3 regions of the Nonomuraea sp. NPDC049649 genome follow, and region 2 is predicted to be linked to each of the others. Evidence: riboswitches for the same ligand, from Rfam matches in the RefSeq annotation. Region 2 holds a riboswitch; each other region holds the start of a gene.
What was found. A riboswitch is a leader RNA that binds a small molecule or an ion and turns the genes downstream of it on or off. The one in region 2 is predicted to bind cobalamin.
Positions count from the first base shown of each region.

Region 1 (4,318 bases), on a different contig from region 2:
GCCGGGGGAGGGTTCGGGGGCGGCGTCAGGGCGTGTTTCGGTAGAAGTCATGGGGTCTCCGTGGAAGGGCGCGCGCCACGACGGGTGCGCGCCGCCGCGAGAAGGTGTGTTCGGCCGTACGTGGGGACGGCGGGGAAACGGGGCGGCCGGCCGCGGCCGTGAAACGGGCTTACGGCCCTGTCAGAGAGCGGCGGCGAACGGGGGAGGCCCGTGGCGGCGCAGGCTGGCGGCGAGCAGGAGCCGCCGCAGCCGGGCAGGCTCGTGATCCACCCGGGGGCGGAGCGGCTGCCGTCCGGTGACCGGCGGGACGGCGAGCAGGAGCAGCAGCCGGGCCCAGAGCACGCTCAGCGAGGTGACGGCCAGGTGCGCGATCATGGCCAGGGCGGCCTCGCCGCGCTCCAGCCACCACGACGACAGCAGAGCCACCGCCGCGTGGACCAGGAACATGCCCACCCCGCTGTCGCCATGGACATGGGTCAGCGGAACCGGCACCGGCTCGGCGCCGACGGTGAACAGGCAGTGCATGCCGTACTGGGCGGCCGAGCAGGCGGCGAGCAGCACGCCCCCGCCGCGCTGACAGGCTCCGATGGCGTACGCCCCGGCCCAGGTCAGCATCAGCGCCGGCACCAGGACACCGGGCGCTATGGCGGCGCCACCGGCCAGAACGTGCATCCCGGCCGACACCAGGACGCAGGCCACGGCGAACACCGTGGCACGCAAGGCACGTAGGAGGGGCCTGCCGACATGCACGTGCCAATCGTTCCACGCAGGCGTGCCGCTGACACCCCGCGAAGCCTGTACGGAGCGGTACGCGGTGAGTCGCCGCAGGCTGAGGGCACACCGGTCGTGAACCTTTCACGCCGATGCCGGACAGCCGCGTCACCAGCTGCGGATGTACGATGCTGCTCTCGCGGAGCAGCTGAGGAGGGTCGTGAACCTGGCCGAGCAGGGGGAGGGGTTCGCCGCGTTCTGGCAGGAGCGGCACCTGTGCACTCTTTCGACCGCCCGCTCCGCCGGGCCGCCGCACGTGGTGCCGGTGGGGGCGACCCTGGATCTGGAGACCGGCATCGCCCGCGTGATCACCTCCGGGACCTCGTACAAGGCCAGGCTCATCGGGGAGACCGGCGCGCCGGTGGCGCTGTGCCAGGTGGACGGCCGCCGGTGGTCGACGCTGGAGGGCCGGGCCGTGGTACGGACCGAACCCGAGCAGGTCGCGGACGCCGAGCGCCGCTACGCCGCCCGCTACAAGCCGCCCCGGCCGAACCCGTCCAGGGTGGTCCTGGAGATCGAGGTCACTCGCGTGCTGGGCAACGCGTGATCACAACGGGCGGTTGACGTGGGCGACCCGCCAGCCGTCCCTGGTGACGGTAAGCCGGGTGGTGGACAGGGGAGCCAGGTCGAAGCGGGCGGCGCCGAGCGGGCCGAGCCCGAGCGCGTGAGCCAGCGCCGCCCGGATCGTGCCGACACCGCAGACCACGACTCCGTCCGGCTCCTCCCGCACGCCGTCGAGCCAGCGCGCCACCCTGGCGGCGTGCGCGGTCAGCGGCTCACCGCCGTGCGGAGCGGCGCCGGGGTCTGACAGCCACAGGGCGAGCGCGTCCGGCTCTTCTTCCGCGACTCGCTCGTACGACAGACCGCCCCACCGGCCGCAGTCCGCCTCCGCGAGCGCGGCCGTCTCACGCACCGCCAGCCCCAGCGCAACGGCGGTCTGCCGCGCGGCGCTCACCGGAGCGACCCAGGCCGCCGTGACCCCGGCGAACCCCGCCGAGGCCACGACGACGGCCCGGGTCAGGCTGGAGGGGTCCGCGTCCTCGTCCGTGGGGAAGCAGGAACCGCGCGTACCCGGGGTGGTGGCGTGCCGGATGAACAGCACGTCAGCCTGGCGCGGCGGCGCCCACCGGAGCCGCGCCGCGCTGGGCCGCCCGGTCGCAGGCCCAGCCGAAGAGCGCGCCGAAGGCCGCCCAGAAGACGAGTTGGGTGCCGATCGAGGCGAGCCGGAACTCCCACAGCAGCGTGCCGGGGAAGCCGTCGGGCACCTCGTCGACCGTGGGCAGCAGCACCCAGGCGGCCACCACCGGCAAGAGGAACGCCACCACGGAGGCGAGCCATCGGGGCCACGGTCCGGCGTGGACGCGGCGGGACGTCGCCACCGCGATCGCCGCCGCGGCCAGCCCGACGAGGACCATCACCACGTACAGGAAGGTCCGGCTGTCGATGGTCTCGGGGTCGCCGACGGCAGGCGGGTTGGCCGGATATTTCAGGAATGGGACGAGAATGACCGCGACGAACGCCGTCCCCGCCGCCGCCAGCGCCAGCAGCCCGTCCGACCGCGGCCCGACCCGCCCGCGCAGCCCGGCGAACACCAGCGCGAAGATCCCGCCCACGGCCACCCCGTACAGCCCGGTCGCGAGGAACAGCCCCGCCTTCTGCACCGGCCTGCTGACCTCGGCCTCCGAGCCGTGGCCGTGCGAGTGCCCGTCCGCGGCCTCTTCCAGCGCGATCGCCGCGTCCACCTGCGGTTCCCCGAAGGCGAAGGCGAATCCGCCCGCGATCAGTCCGGCCAGGAGCCCCAGGAGCAGGCCCCTGACCACGAAGGTCCGTACCACGCCGTCCCCTAGTGGCACGGCACGCCGAGCAGGTGCCGCCCGTCGTGCATCAGCTCGTGCAGGAAGGCGCCCGTCTGCGAGACCGCGCCGTTGTCCATCAGGACGAGGTACGCCACGAGCAGCAGCACAGGCACGGCGAGCAGCCAGGGGCCGAGCCGTGGAAAGGGAATGGCAGACGGGGTGGACAGCCCGCTCATCGATCCTCCTCAGGGTTGACGCGTCCCATGTACCGAGGTCACGGCTGCCAAGCGACCTGGCTCCCGGGATCTGCGTCCCGGATACAGTGGCGCGTCCGCACCGGCTTCTCACCGGATTTCCCTTGGACAACCGTGAAATCCACCGGAACGTATCCTTTCTCCCCGTCCCCGTCAATGTGCCCAGGCTGTTCCGAAGGTGCAGGAACATCTATGAGACGATGCCGGACGTAGGCGACGGCGGAACGAGGAAGCCGGTGTGAATCCGGCGCGGTCCCGCCACTGTGACCGGCGAGCGGACCCCGAACACGCCACTGCCCGTGCGGGTGGGAAGGCCGGGGCGAGCGCTGACCCGGGAGCCAGGAGACTCACGCGGTCGCCTCCTCGAAGAAATTGGGGCGGATCTCCCCAAGAGAGGACGGTGGCCGCCATGCCACGATGCCGACACGACGCCATTTCCCCTGCTCGGCGTGGGCGCCTGCTTGACCGATCCCGCCCTGTCACGCCGGTCAGGAAAGGCTCCGCCCATGACGAGCTCACGCTCGCTCCCTTTCACGATCCTGCTGGTCGTCGCGCTGATGACTGGATGCGGCACCGCGCAGGTCTCCCCGCCCCGGCCCACCGCCGCCGGCTACCCGGTCACGGTGACCAACTGCGGGGTGACCACCACGTACCAGCGGCCCCCGCAGCGGGCGGTCACGATGAACCAGCACGTCACCGAGATCATGCTGGCCCTCGGGCTGGAGAGGTCGATGGCCGGCACCGCCTTCCTGGATGACCGCATCCCGCCCGAGTACCGAGCCGCCTACGACAGCGTGAAGGTGCTCGCGGAGGAGTATCCGTCGTACGAGGTCCTGCTGTCGGCCGAGCCCGACTTCGTGTACGGCGGGTTCCGCAGCGCCTTCGACGAGGGAGGGCGCAGCAGGGAAGCGCTGGCCAAGGCCGGGATCGACGCGTACCTCAGCCTGGAGGCCTGCCCGGACGGCCCGGTGACCGTGGATCTCCTGGAGGAGGAGATCCGTACCATCGGCCGGATCTTCGGCGTGCGGGACCGCGCCGAACGGCGCGTCGCGGAGATGCGCGCCGTGCTGGAGAGCGTCGAGGAGAAGGTGCGGGGCGCCGAGCCGGTCAAGGTGTTCGTGTACGACAGCGGCGACAAGACAGCGTTCACCGCGGGCGGGGCCGGCATCGGCAACGACATGATCAGCCGGGCCGGGGGCGTGAACCTCTTCGCCGACCTGGGCAAGGCGTTCGGCGACGTGTCGTTCGAGCAGGTGGCCGACCGCGCGCCCGAGGCGATCGTCATCTACGACTACGGCGACCGGCCGGTGGCGGACAAGAAGAGGTTCCTCCTGTCCAGCCCGGCGCTCAAGGACGTCCCGGCGATCAAGCAGCAGCGGTTCGCGGTGCTGCCGCTGTCGGCCACGGTGCTCGGCGTCCGGGTGCCGGAAGGGGTCGAGTCGCTGGCCGGGCAGCTCCACCCGGACCGCTTCTCGTGACCGCGCTCGCCGCCGCCGT
Region 1 is NZ_JBFAOH010000021.1:18,198-22,515, forward strand. Features, by position in the region: gene AB0J42_RS24260 (PepSY domain-containing protein) at 1-51, opposite strand, end outside; gene AB0J42_RS24265 (hypothetical protein) at 181-720, opposite strand; gene AB0J42_RS24270 (pyridoxamine 5'-phosphate oxidase family protein) at 893-1,318, shown strand; gene AB0J42_RS24275 (histidine phosphatase family protein) at 1,319-1,873, opposite strand; gene AB0J42_RS24280 (CbtA family protein) at 1,875-2,606, opposite strand; gene AB0J42_RS24285 (CbtB-domain containing protein) at 2,615-2,803, opposite strand; cobalamin riboswitch at 2,836-2,965, opposite strand; cobalamin riboswitch at 3,003-3,196, shown strand; gene AB0J42_RS24290 (ABC transporter substrate-binding protein) at 3,328-4,299, shown strand; gene AB0J42_RS24295 (iron chelate uptake ABC transporter family permease subunit) at 4,296-4,318, shown strand, end outside.
Region 1: it holds a riboswitch for cobalamin, as region 2 does, so the genes downstream of both, AB0J42_RS24285 (CbtB-domain containing protein) here and AB0J42_RS27605 (ABC transporter substrate-binding protein) in region 2, are expected to answer to the same signal.

Region 2 (4,318 bases):
AACATGGTGACGACCCCGATGGGCAGCTCGGCGGGGGCGATGACGGTCCGCGCGAGCAGGTCGGCGAGGACCAGGAAGGTCGCGCCGCCGATCAGCGAGAGCGGCAGCACGCTGCGGTAGGAGCCGCCGGCGAGCCGCCGCACCACGTGCGGCACGACGATGCCGACGAACCCGATGAGCCCGCTGACCGCCACCGCGGCGGCGGTGGCCAGGGAGGCGGCCAGCAGCACCACGAACCGGACGCGGGCCGCCCGCACACCGAGCGCGCCGGCCTCCTCGTCGCCGACCGCGAGCACGTCCAGCATCCGCCCGTGCACCATCAGCACCGCCGCGGCGACGGCCGCGTACGGCAGGACAAGCCGGACCTGTTCCCAGCCGCCGCCGACGTCGCCCAGGATCCAGGAGTAGACGCGCCGCAGCTCCTCGACCCCGAGCTGCTGCACGAACGTCTGGACCGCGGTGAGGAACGAGGTGACGGCCACCCCGGCCAGCACCAGCGTCGCGGTGCCCCCGTTCCTCCCGGCGGCGCTGCCCAGCCCGTAGGCGAGGAAGACGCCACCGACGGCGCCGACGAACGCCGCGACGGGCGTGCTGGGCGCCGAGTCGGGCAGCAGCACGACGGCCACGGTGGTGGTCAGCCCGGCCCCGGCGGCGGCGCCCAGCAGGTACGGGTCGGCCAGCGGGTTGCGGAAGACGCCCTGGTATCCCGCCCCGGCCATGGCCAGCAGCCCGCCGACCACGGCCGCCAGCAGCACCCTGGGCAGCCGCAGCTCGTACAGCAGCCCCTGTTCGACGGGCGCCAGCCCGGAGTCGACGGACACCAGCGGCAGCCAGTCGGCGACCTGGAGGACGACCTGCCAGGGCGCGATGTCGGCGGCGCCGCCCAGCAGCCCGGCGATCATGACGGCGGCCAGCAGCGCCAGCCCCACGAGCAGCGCGCCCGGGCGGGCCCGGGCGGGCTTGACCTGCGCCACCGGGTCCTGCGCCCGCCCGGTGGCCTGCTCGGCGAGCACTACTCCGAGGCCGTCTTCGCCACCGCGTCACCGATGGCCTTCGCCAGGTCGACGACGCGCGGCCCCCAGCGGGAGGCGATGTCGTCGTCGAGCTCGATGACCCGGTCCTTCTTGACGGCGGTGAGGTTCTTCCAGCCGGGGCGCTGGGCCAGGGTCTCCTTGTTCTGCCGGCAGCACTTCACGTCGGCCAGGAAGATCAGGTCGGGGTCGGCCTGGGCGATGAACTCGGCCGACAGCTTGGGGTAGCCGCCCGCCGCGTCCGGTGCCTCGTCGGCGATGTTGGTCAGGCCGAAGAGGGCGTAGATCTGGCCGATGAACGTCTTGGACGTGAGCGAGTACGGGGTCTCGTCGAGCTCGTGGTAGTAGGTCAGGCCCTTCCCGGCGGCGGCCCCGGCGGCCAGCTCGTCCAGGGCGGTCTTCATGCCGTCGACCACCTCCTCGGCCTTGGCCAGGTTGCCGGTGGCGGTGCCGAGGTCGAGGATCTCCTGGTACGCCTCGTCGAGGGTTTCGGCGGCGGGCTCGTGCAGGACGGGGACGTTCACCTTGGTCAGCTCGGCGACCACGTGGTCGATGTCGTCGCTGACCACGACCAGGTCGGGCTTCTGGGCGACGATCGCCTCGACGTTCGGCTTGAAGCCGGACAGCTCGGTCCTGGGCGCCTCGGGCGGGTAGTTCGACTGGTCGTCGACCGCGATCACCTGGGGGCCGGCGCCGATGGCGAAGAGCGACTCGGTGTGGACGCTCGACAGGGAGACGATGCGCTCGGGCTTCTTCTCGATGGTGACCTTGCCGTTGGCGGCCTCCACCGTCACGGGGAAGCCGGCGCCGGTCTCGGTGGTGGCGGTCTGGCTGGTGGCGGGGGCGGGGTTGGCTGTCGTGCCGGTCTGGCCGCAGCCGGCCAGGAGCAGCGTTCCCAGCAGCGCGCCCGCGAGGGCCTTGCGTACGGGCCTCACGAGAGAGTCCTTTCACACTGTCGGAACCGAGAGACCCGCGATAAGCGACGGATCACCCTTTTCCACGAGGGATGATGACGTCACGCAGTGGCAGGCGACCTGGCTATGACAGTTGCGGGACAGCGCCGGACTCTCACCGGACTTCGCTGCGGCACTGCGCGTCGGACAAACGCTATCAATCCTCCTTTAGGCGTCGGCGTCAAGGGGTACGGAGCTGGATCTCCGCCTCCTCGATCACCTGCTGGAGGTGGAGGCCGCGGGCGGCGTCGAGCGGATGCCCGCCTTCCCGGACCGTGCGGGCGAACTCCTCGGCCACCAGGGGCAGCGGATCGCCGCCCGGGGTCAGCACCGCGGTGCCCTTCCTGCCGTACACGGCCGCGGTGGCGGGCGGCGGGTCGCCGGCCGCGGCCTGGGTCAGCGAGATCTCGCTGACCGCGCCGCCCTCGTGCTCCAGCAGCAGCCCGGTCCAGCGCAGCGGGTGGCCGTGGGCACGCACCCCGGTGATGCGGCCGAGCGCGGCGTCCATGAGGTCCAGCATGTGCGGCCCGGCGTCGAGCAGCGCGCCCCGCTCCAGCCGCCACGGGGTGGCGAACGGATGGTCGCCGGTGAGGACGCCGGAGATGTTCGCGGCGTGCCCGCCGAACGGCTCGATCTCACGGCACCGGTCAAGGAAGGCCCGAGTGCCCGCCGCGTACCGCAGGGTGAGCACGAGCTGGCTCGGCACGCCCGACTCGGCGACCGCGTCGGCGAGGCGGCGCGCGCTCGCCAGCGAGTCGCCGAGCGGTTTCTCCAGCAGCAGCGCCTTGCCCGCCCGCGCGGCCCGCACCGCGAGCTCCGCTTGGACCGCGGGCGGCACGCAGAACGCGAACGCCTCGCACGCGTCGAACAGCTCCTCCAGCCGCTCGTACACGGGCGCGCCGAGCCGCGCGGCCGACTCGGGCCTGCGCGCCCAGACGCCGGCCAGCCTGGTGTGCGGGCCCGCGGCCAGCATAGGCGCGTGCGCCATCTCGGCCCACGGTCCCGCTCCGACCAGCCCGACGGCCACCGGCTCCATCGTGATCCCTTTCCACGTGATCAGTCCCGATTCGTGACCCTACTCGGACACGCGCGATGACACGATGCCGTCATGATCACTTCCAACCGGCCTCTCGTGCCCTTCGTCGCGGGTGCCGTGGTCCTCCAGATTGCGTTATGGGCCGAAACGAGCCTGGCCGGCGTCTTCCTCGTGTTCCTGGACATGGATGGCCTCCTCGACGTGTTGCCGGTGATCCTGCTGGCAGGCCTGCTGGCGCTCCTGCTGCCGGTGCCGCTGGGCGTGCTGGTGGACCGGGTGGCACGCCGGTCGGCGCTGGTCTGGTCGGGAGTGGCCGGGGCGGTCGCGCTCGGCTCGCTCGTGCCCGCCGTCCTGACCGGCACGGTCACGCAGGTTCACCTCATGCTGGCGCTCGGGGCCGTGATGCTGGTGGCCTTCACGAGTGTGCTGTCGGTGGAGGCCTACCTCCCGGCGGTGACCGGGCGGGACCGGTTCGTGCCGGTGAACGCGCTGCTGTACGGGGTCGCCTCGGCGGGGGCGCTGATCTCCGCCGCAACCATGGGGCCGTTGTACACGCCGCTCGTAGTGACGGTGCTGGCGGTGCCCGCCGCGGGGTTCGTGGTCGCGGCGCTGCTGTTCCGGCAGGTGGACGTGGCCGAGGAGCCCGCACCGCCGCGGGCGGGGCTGTGGGGGGAGGCGGTGGAGGGGGTCCGGTTCACGCTGACGCATCCGCAGCTCCGGGCGATCGCCGTCTACCTTGTGGCGCTGTCGTTGCTGCAGCGGCTGATCGCCCGGCCAGCCGGGAGCGCGGAGGTCCTGGAGTCGATCGTCCTGCTGGCGCCCCTCGTAGGGGCGCTCGCCGCCGTCCTGTTGCACCGCCGCACGGAGGCACTCCGGCTGGCCTGGCTGGCCGTCGTGGTGACGTCGCCGTTCGCGCTGCTGTTCGCGTTCCCGTCCGGGGCCATCGGGTACACGCTCGGTGAGGCGCTGCCGCTGGCCGGAGCGGCGACGGCGGCGATCGCCCTGCTCAGCCACCGGCAGGTGATCACGCCGCCCCGGCTGCTCGGCCGCTCGGGCGGCACGCTGCTCACGCTCGTCGCCCTGGCTGCGATCCCCGGCGTCGTGCTGAAGGGTATGGCTGACCAGTATCTGGGCGATCTCGGTTCGTCGCTGGTGCCCGCGCCGGCCGCCGCCGGGGTGCTGGCGGCGGCGGTCCCGCTCATCAGATCGAGTCGGTACGAGCCTTCCAGCGACGTAGAGGAGGACACGCCGGCCGCGGGCTCCTGACGCCCGGTGCCGAGCAGGGCATGCCTGCCGCG
Region 2 is NZ_JBFAOH010000028.1:4,929-9,246, reverse strand. Features, by position in the region: gene AB0J42_RS27610 (iron ABC transporter permease) at 1-974, opposite strand, end outside; gene AB0J42_RS27605 (ABC transporter substrate-binding protein) at 1,013-1,966, opposite strand; cobalamin riboswitch at 2,038-2,161, opposite strand; gene AB0J42_RS27600 (Gfo/Idh/MocA family oxidoreductase) at 2,166-3,020, opposite strand; gene AB0J42_RS27595 (hypothetical protein) at 3,093-4,286, shown strand.

Region 3 (4,318 bases), on a different contig from region 2:
GCTGGCGCACTGCGGCCCGCAAGCGGAACTCGTGGACACCCAGCACCTGAACCTGGACGAGATCACCCCACTCCTCGTGGACGCGGCGCGGGCGGGCCGCCGGATTGTGCGGCTGACGTCGGGCGACCCGTCGCTCTACTCGGCCCTGCACGAACAGACCCGCCGCCTGGCCGCGGCGGGCGTCTCCTGGCAGGTCACCCCCGGCGTCCCCGCGTACGCCGCGGCCGCCGCTCGGGTGGGCAGCGAACTGACCGTGCCGCTCGTCGCCCAGTCGGTGGTGCTGACCCGTACGCGCGCCCGCTCCACCCCGATGGGGCAGGGCGAGTCGCTGACCGCGTTCGCGGCGACCGGCGCGACCCTCGTGCTCCACCTCGCGATCACCCGGACCCGCGAGCTGATGGCGGAACTGGAGCCGGTGCTCGGCCCGGACTGCCCGGTGGCCGTCGTGTACCGCGCCAGCCAGCCGCAGGAACTGGTCCTGCACGGGACGGTCGGCACGATCGCGGACCAGGTAGAGGAGGCCGGGCTCCGGCAGGCGGCAGTGATCATGGTCGGGCGGGCGCTCGACCAGAGAGGCGGAGGGGAGTCCTACCTCTACAGCGCCGGACGGGACCGGTCGGCGAAGCTCAGAGACTGAGACTCCACTGCGTCACGGTGCGCGCCGGCGTCCACCCGGTGAACGTCCCCACCGGGCGGGCGGTCTCCACCGCGATCCGGGTCAGCTCCCCGCCGCGGGCACGGAACGCCTCCGCCAGCACCTGCTCGGTCTCCAGCGTGACACCGTGCACCACCAGCCGCCCGCCCGGCCGCAAAGCCGAGAGGCAGACGTCGAGCACACCGGGCCTGCTCGCCCCGCCCCCGACGAAGATCGCGTCGGGGGCGTCGAGACCCGCGAGCGCCTCCGGCGCCCGCCCCTCGACCACGCGGAGGTCCGGCACACCCAGCCGGACGGCGTTGCGCACGATCCGCGCGGCACGCGCCGGATCGGCCTCCACGGCGGTCGCCCGGCACGCCGGATGCGCCCGCAGCCACTCGATGCCGACCGACCCCGCCCCCGCCCCGACGTCCCACAGATGCTGACCGGGCGCGGGCCGGAGGCGGGCCAGCGCCGAGGCGCGCAGATCACGCTTGGTGAGCTGCCCGTCATGCTCGAAGACGTCATCGGGCAGGCCCGCGACCCAGGCCGAGGACCAGCCGATGCTCGCCGCCGGGATCTCGACGGCCAGCACGTGCAGGGCGGGAACCTCGCCGGGGGGCACGTCCACCCACTCACGGGCCGTCCGGGTCACCCGCGACTCCTCCGGGCTCCCCAGATCACCGAGCAGCGTGACGACCGCGTCCGGGTTGCCGGAGTCCACCAGCAGCCCGGCCACGACCGCCGGCGTCCCGGGGCCGGAGGTCAGCAGGAGCAGCCGCCGCCCCGGGGCGACCTCCCGCAGCAGCCGGGCCTCGTGCCGCCCCACCAGGGTCACCACCACCGACTCCTCGGCCGACCAGCCCATGCGCGCCCGCGCCAGCGCGGGCGAGGAGACCGCGGGGAGCACCCGCACGCCGCCGGCCCCCAGCAGACGGACCAGGGTCGTGCCGACGCCCGACAGCATCGGGTCACCGGACGCCAGGGCCACCACGCGGCGCCCCCGCAGCCCGTCCAGCAGCTCAGGCAGCCCCTCCGCCAGCGGCGACGGCCACGGCAGCCGCCGCTGACCCGCCACCTCGGGGACGGCCGCCAGATGACGACGGCCGCCGAGCAGCACCTCGGCGTCGCGGACCAGCGCGGCGGCGGTCTCGTCGAGCCGCCCGTCCGCGCCGACGCCGACGACGGTCAGCAGAGGGCCTGTGGAGACTGGCACGTCAAGGGAGGCTATCGTGGTGGTCAACGTGAGGTGCCCCCGCGCCCAGCCATCGGAAACGGTGGGGAAGGTCAACGGGGAGAATCTGGGAAGCCGGTGAGATTCCGGCACAGGCCCGCTGCGGTGAATCGAGCACTCCTCGTGAGCGACTCGACAAGTCCGAAGACCGGCCTCGCGTGTCGATGACGTCTGGCCTAGCGAGCGGGAGCCTCACACGTGCCAACGAAATACCCCTTCTCTGCCATCCTCGGCTGCGAGTACGACCCCTCGACGGCCTCCGGCCTCGGCGACATGGGCCTCGCCCTCGTCCTCACCGCGATCAGCCCGGAGATCGGCGGCGTCCTCGTCCGCGGCGAGAAGGGGACCGCGAAGTCCACCACCGTCCGCGGCCTCGCCGACGTCCTTCCGTGGATCGAGGTGTACGAGGGAGACCGCTTCTCCGTCGACCCGCGCGATCCGGCCGAGTCGTCACCGGACGGCCCCTTCGGCTCCGGCGCCGAGGTGGCCGGCAGGCCGGTGCGGCTCGTCGAACTGCCCGTCGGAGCGACCGAGGACAGAGTGCTCGGGTCGCTGCACCTGGAGAAGGCGCTCACCAGGGGAGCCGTCGAGTTCGAGCCGGGGCTGCTGGCCCGCGCGCACCGCGGCGTCCTCTACGTGGACGAGGTCAACCTGCTCCACGACCACCTGGTGGACCTCCTGCTGGACGCCGCCGCGACGGGCCGCGTCACCGTCGAGCGCGACGGGGTGTCGCTGAGCCACGCGGCTCGTTTCGTACTGATCGGCACCATGAACCCCGAGGAGGGCGAGCTCCGCCCCCAGTTGCTCGACCGGTTCGGCCTGACCGTCGAGGCGGCCGCCCCGCGCGACCCAGGCCGGCGCGTCGAGATCGTGCGCCGGCGCCTCGCGTACGACCGCGACCCCGCGGCCTTCGCGGCCCGCTACGCCGACCGGCAGGACGACCTGACCCGCCGGATCGCCGACGCCCGCGCCCGGCTCGGCGGCGTGCTGCTGGGCGACGCCGCCATGTTCAAGATCGCCGAAGTGTGCGCCGCGTTCGAGGTGGACGGCCTGCGCGCCGACATCGTCACGGCCCGCACCGCCGTCGCCCACGCCGCCTGGACGGGCCGCCGGCACGTCACCCGCGACGACATCCGGGCGGCGGCCCTGCTGGCGCTGCCGCACCGCCGCCGCCGGAACCCGTTCGACGCCCCCGGCATCGACGAGGACCTGCTCGACCGCGTACTCGGCGACGACGAACTACCGCAACCCCCGCAGCCGCCGGACGGAGACCCACCCGGCGCAGCACCGACCGAGGACGCACCGGGCGAGGAGCGAGCAGGGGAGACGCCGGTCGAGGACCAGGCCGGGGACGCGCCCGGCGGGGCATCGGTCGAGAACCAGGCCGAGGCGTCCGACTACGAGACCGCCGACACCAGCCCCAAACCCGCCGACACCGCCCCCGACACGGAAGCCGAATCCCCGAGGGAACCCGAGCGTTCCAGACAGCCCGCCGCCCCGGGCGGCGAGACCGTCGATCGGGCCCAGGCGGCGTACCGGCCCCGGCTCTTCACCGTCGACGGCGTAGGCCAGGGCAGCCCCGGTCGCCGCAGCAGAGCCCTGGGCTCCAGCGGACGCCGCGTCGGCAGCGGCACGGGCACCGGCCCGCTCCACCTGGTCGAGACGCTGCGCGCCGCCGCAGAACGCCACGCCGCCCAGGGGCACGCCGCCCAGGGTGCAGCCGCCGAGTGCCGCGACGTCGGCGACAGGACCGGCAGGCGGGTCGTGCTGCTCCCCGCTGACCTGCGCGTCGCCGTGCGGGAGGGGCGGGAGGCCAATCTGCTGCTCTTCTGTGTGGACGCCTCGGGGTCGATGGCGGCGCGGCGTCGCATGGTCCAGGTCAAGACCGCGATCCTTTCCCTGCTCACCGACGCCTACCGCCGCCGCGACAAGGTGGCGCTGATCAGCTTCCGGGGTGACGGCGCCGCACTCACCCTGCCGCCGACCGGGTCGGTGGAGGTGGCCGCCGCTCTCCTGGACGAACTGCCCGCCGGAGGACGCACACCGCTGGCCGAGGCCCTGGTGGAGGCCCATCGGGTGCTGCGCAGGGAACGGCTGCGCGACGCGCGGATGCGCCCGCTGCTGGTTCTCGTCACCGACGGCCGCGCCACCTCAGGGGCCGACGCGGTGGCCCGCTCCCGGCAGGCCGCCGGCTGCCTGGCCGCCCTCGGGGTGCCGAGCGTCGTCGTCGACTGCGAGGACGGCCCGCTCAGGCTGGGCCTCGCCGAGGTGCTGGCGGGCCACTTGCGCGCCGAGCACGTGCCGATGGCCCGGGTCAGCGCCGGCGGGCTCGTGAACGTGGTCACCGGCCGGGTCGCCTGATGGGCACGCTCGAAGCCCTGAGCCCCGGGGCGGTCGTTCTCGTCGGCGGCGGGCCCGGCGACGCCGGGCTCATGACCGTCGCCGGCCGC
Region 3 is NZ_JBFAOH010000021.1:27,594-31,911, forward strand. Features, by position in the region: gene AB0J42_RS24320 (SAM-dependent methyltransferase) at 1-637, shown strand, start outside; gene cbiE (precorrin-6y C5,15-methyltransferase (decarboxylating) subunit CbiE) at 627-1,850, opposite strand; cobalamin riboswitch at 1,868-2,040, shown strand; gene AB0J42_RS24330 (VWA domain-containing protein) at 2,067-4,229, shown strand; gene cobA (uroporphyrinogen-III C-methyltransferase) at 4,229-4,318, shown strand, end outside.
Region 3: it holds a riboswitch for cobalamin, as region 2 does, so the genes downstream of both, AB0J42_RS24330 (VWA domain-containing protein) here and AB0J42_RS27605 (ABC transporter substrate-binding protein) in region 2, are expected to answer to the same signal.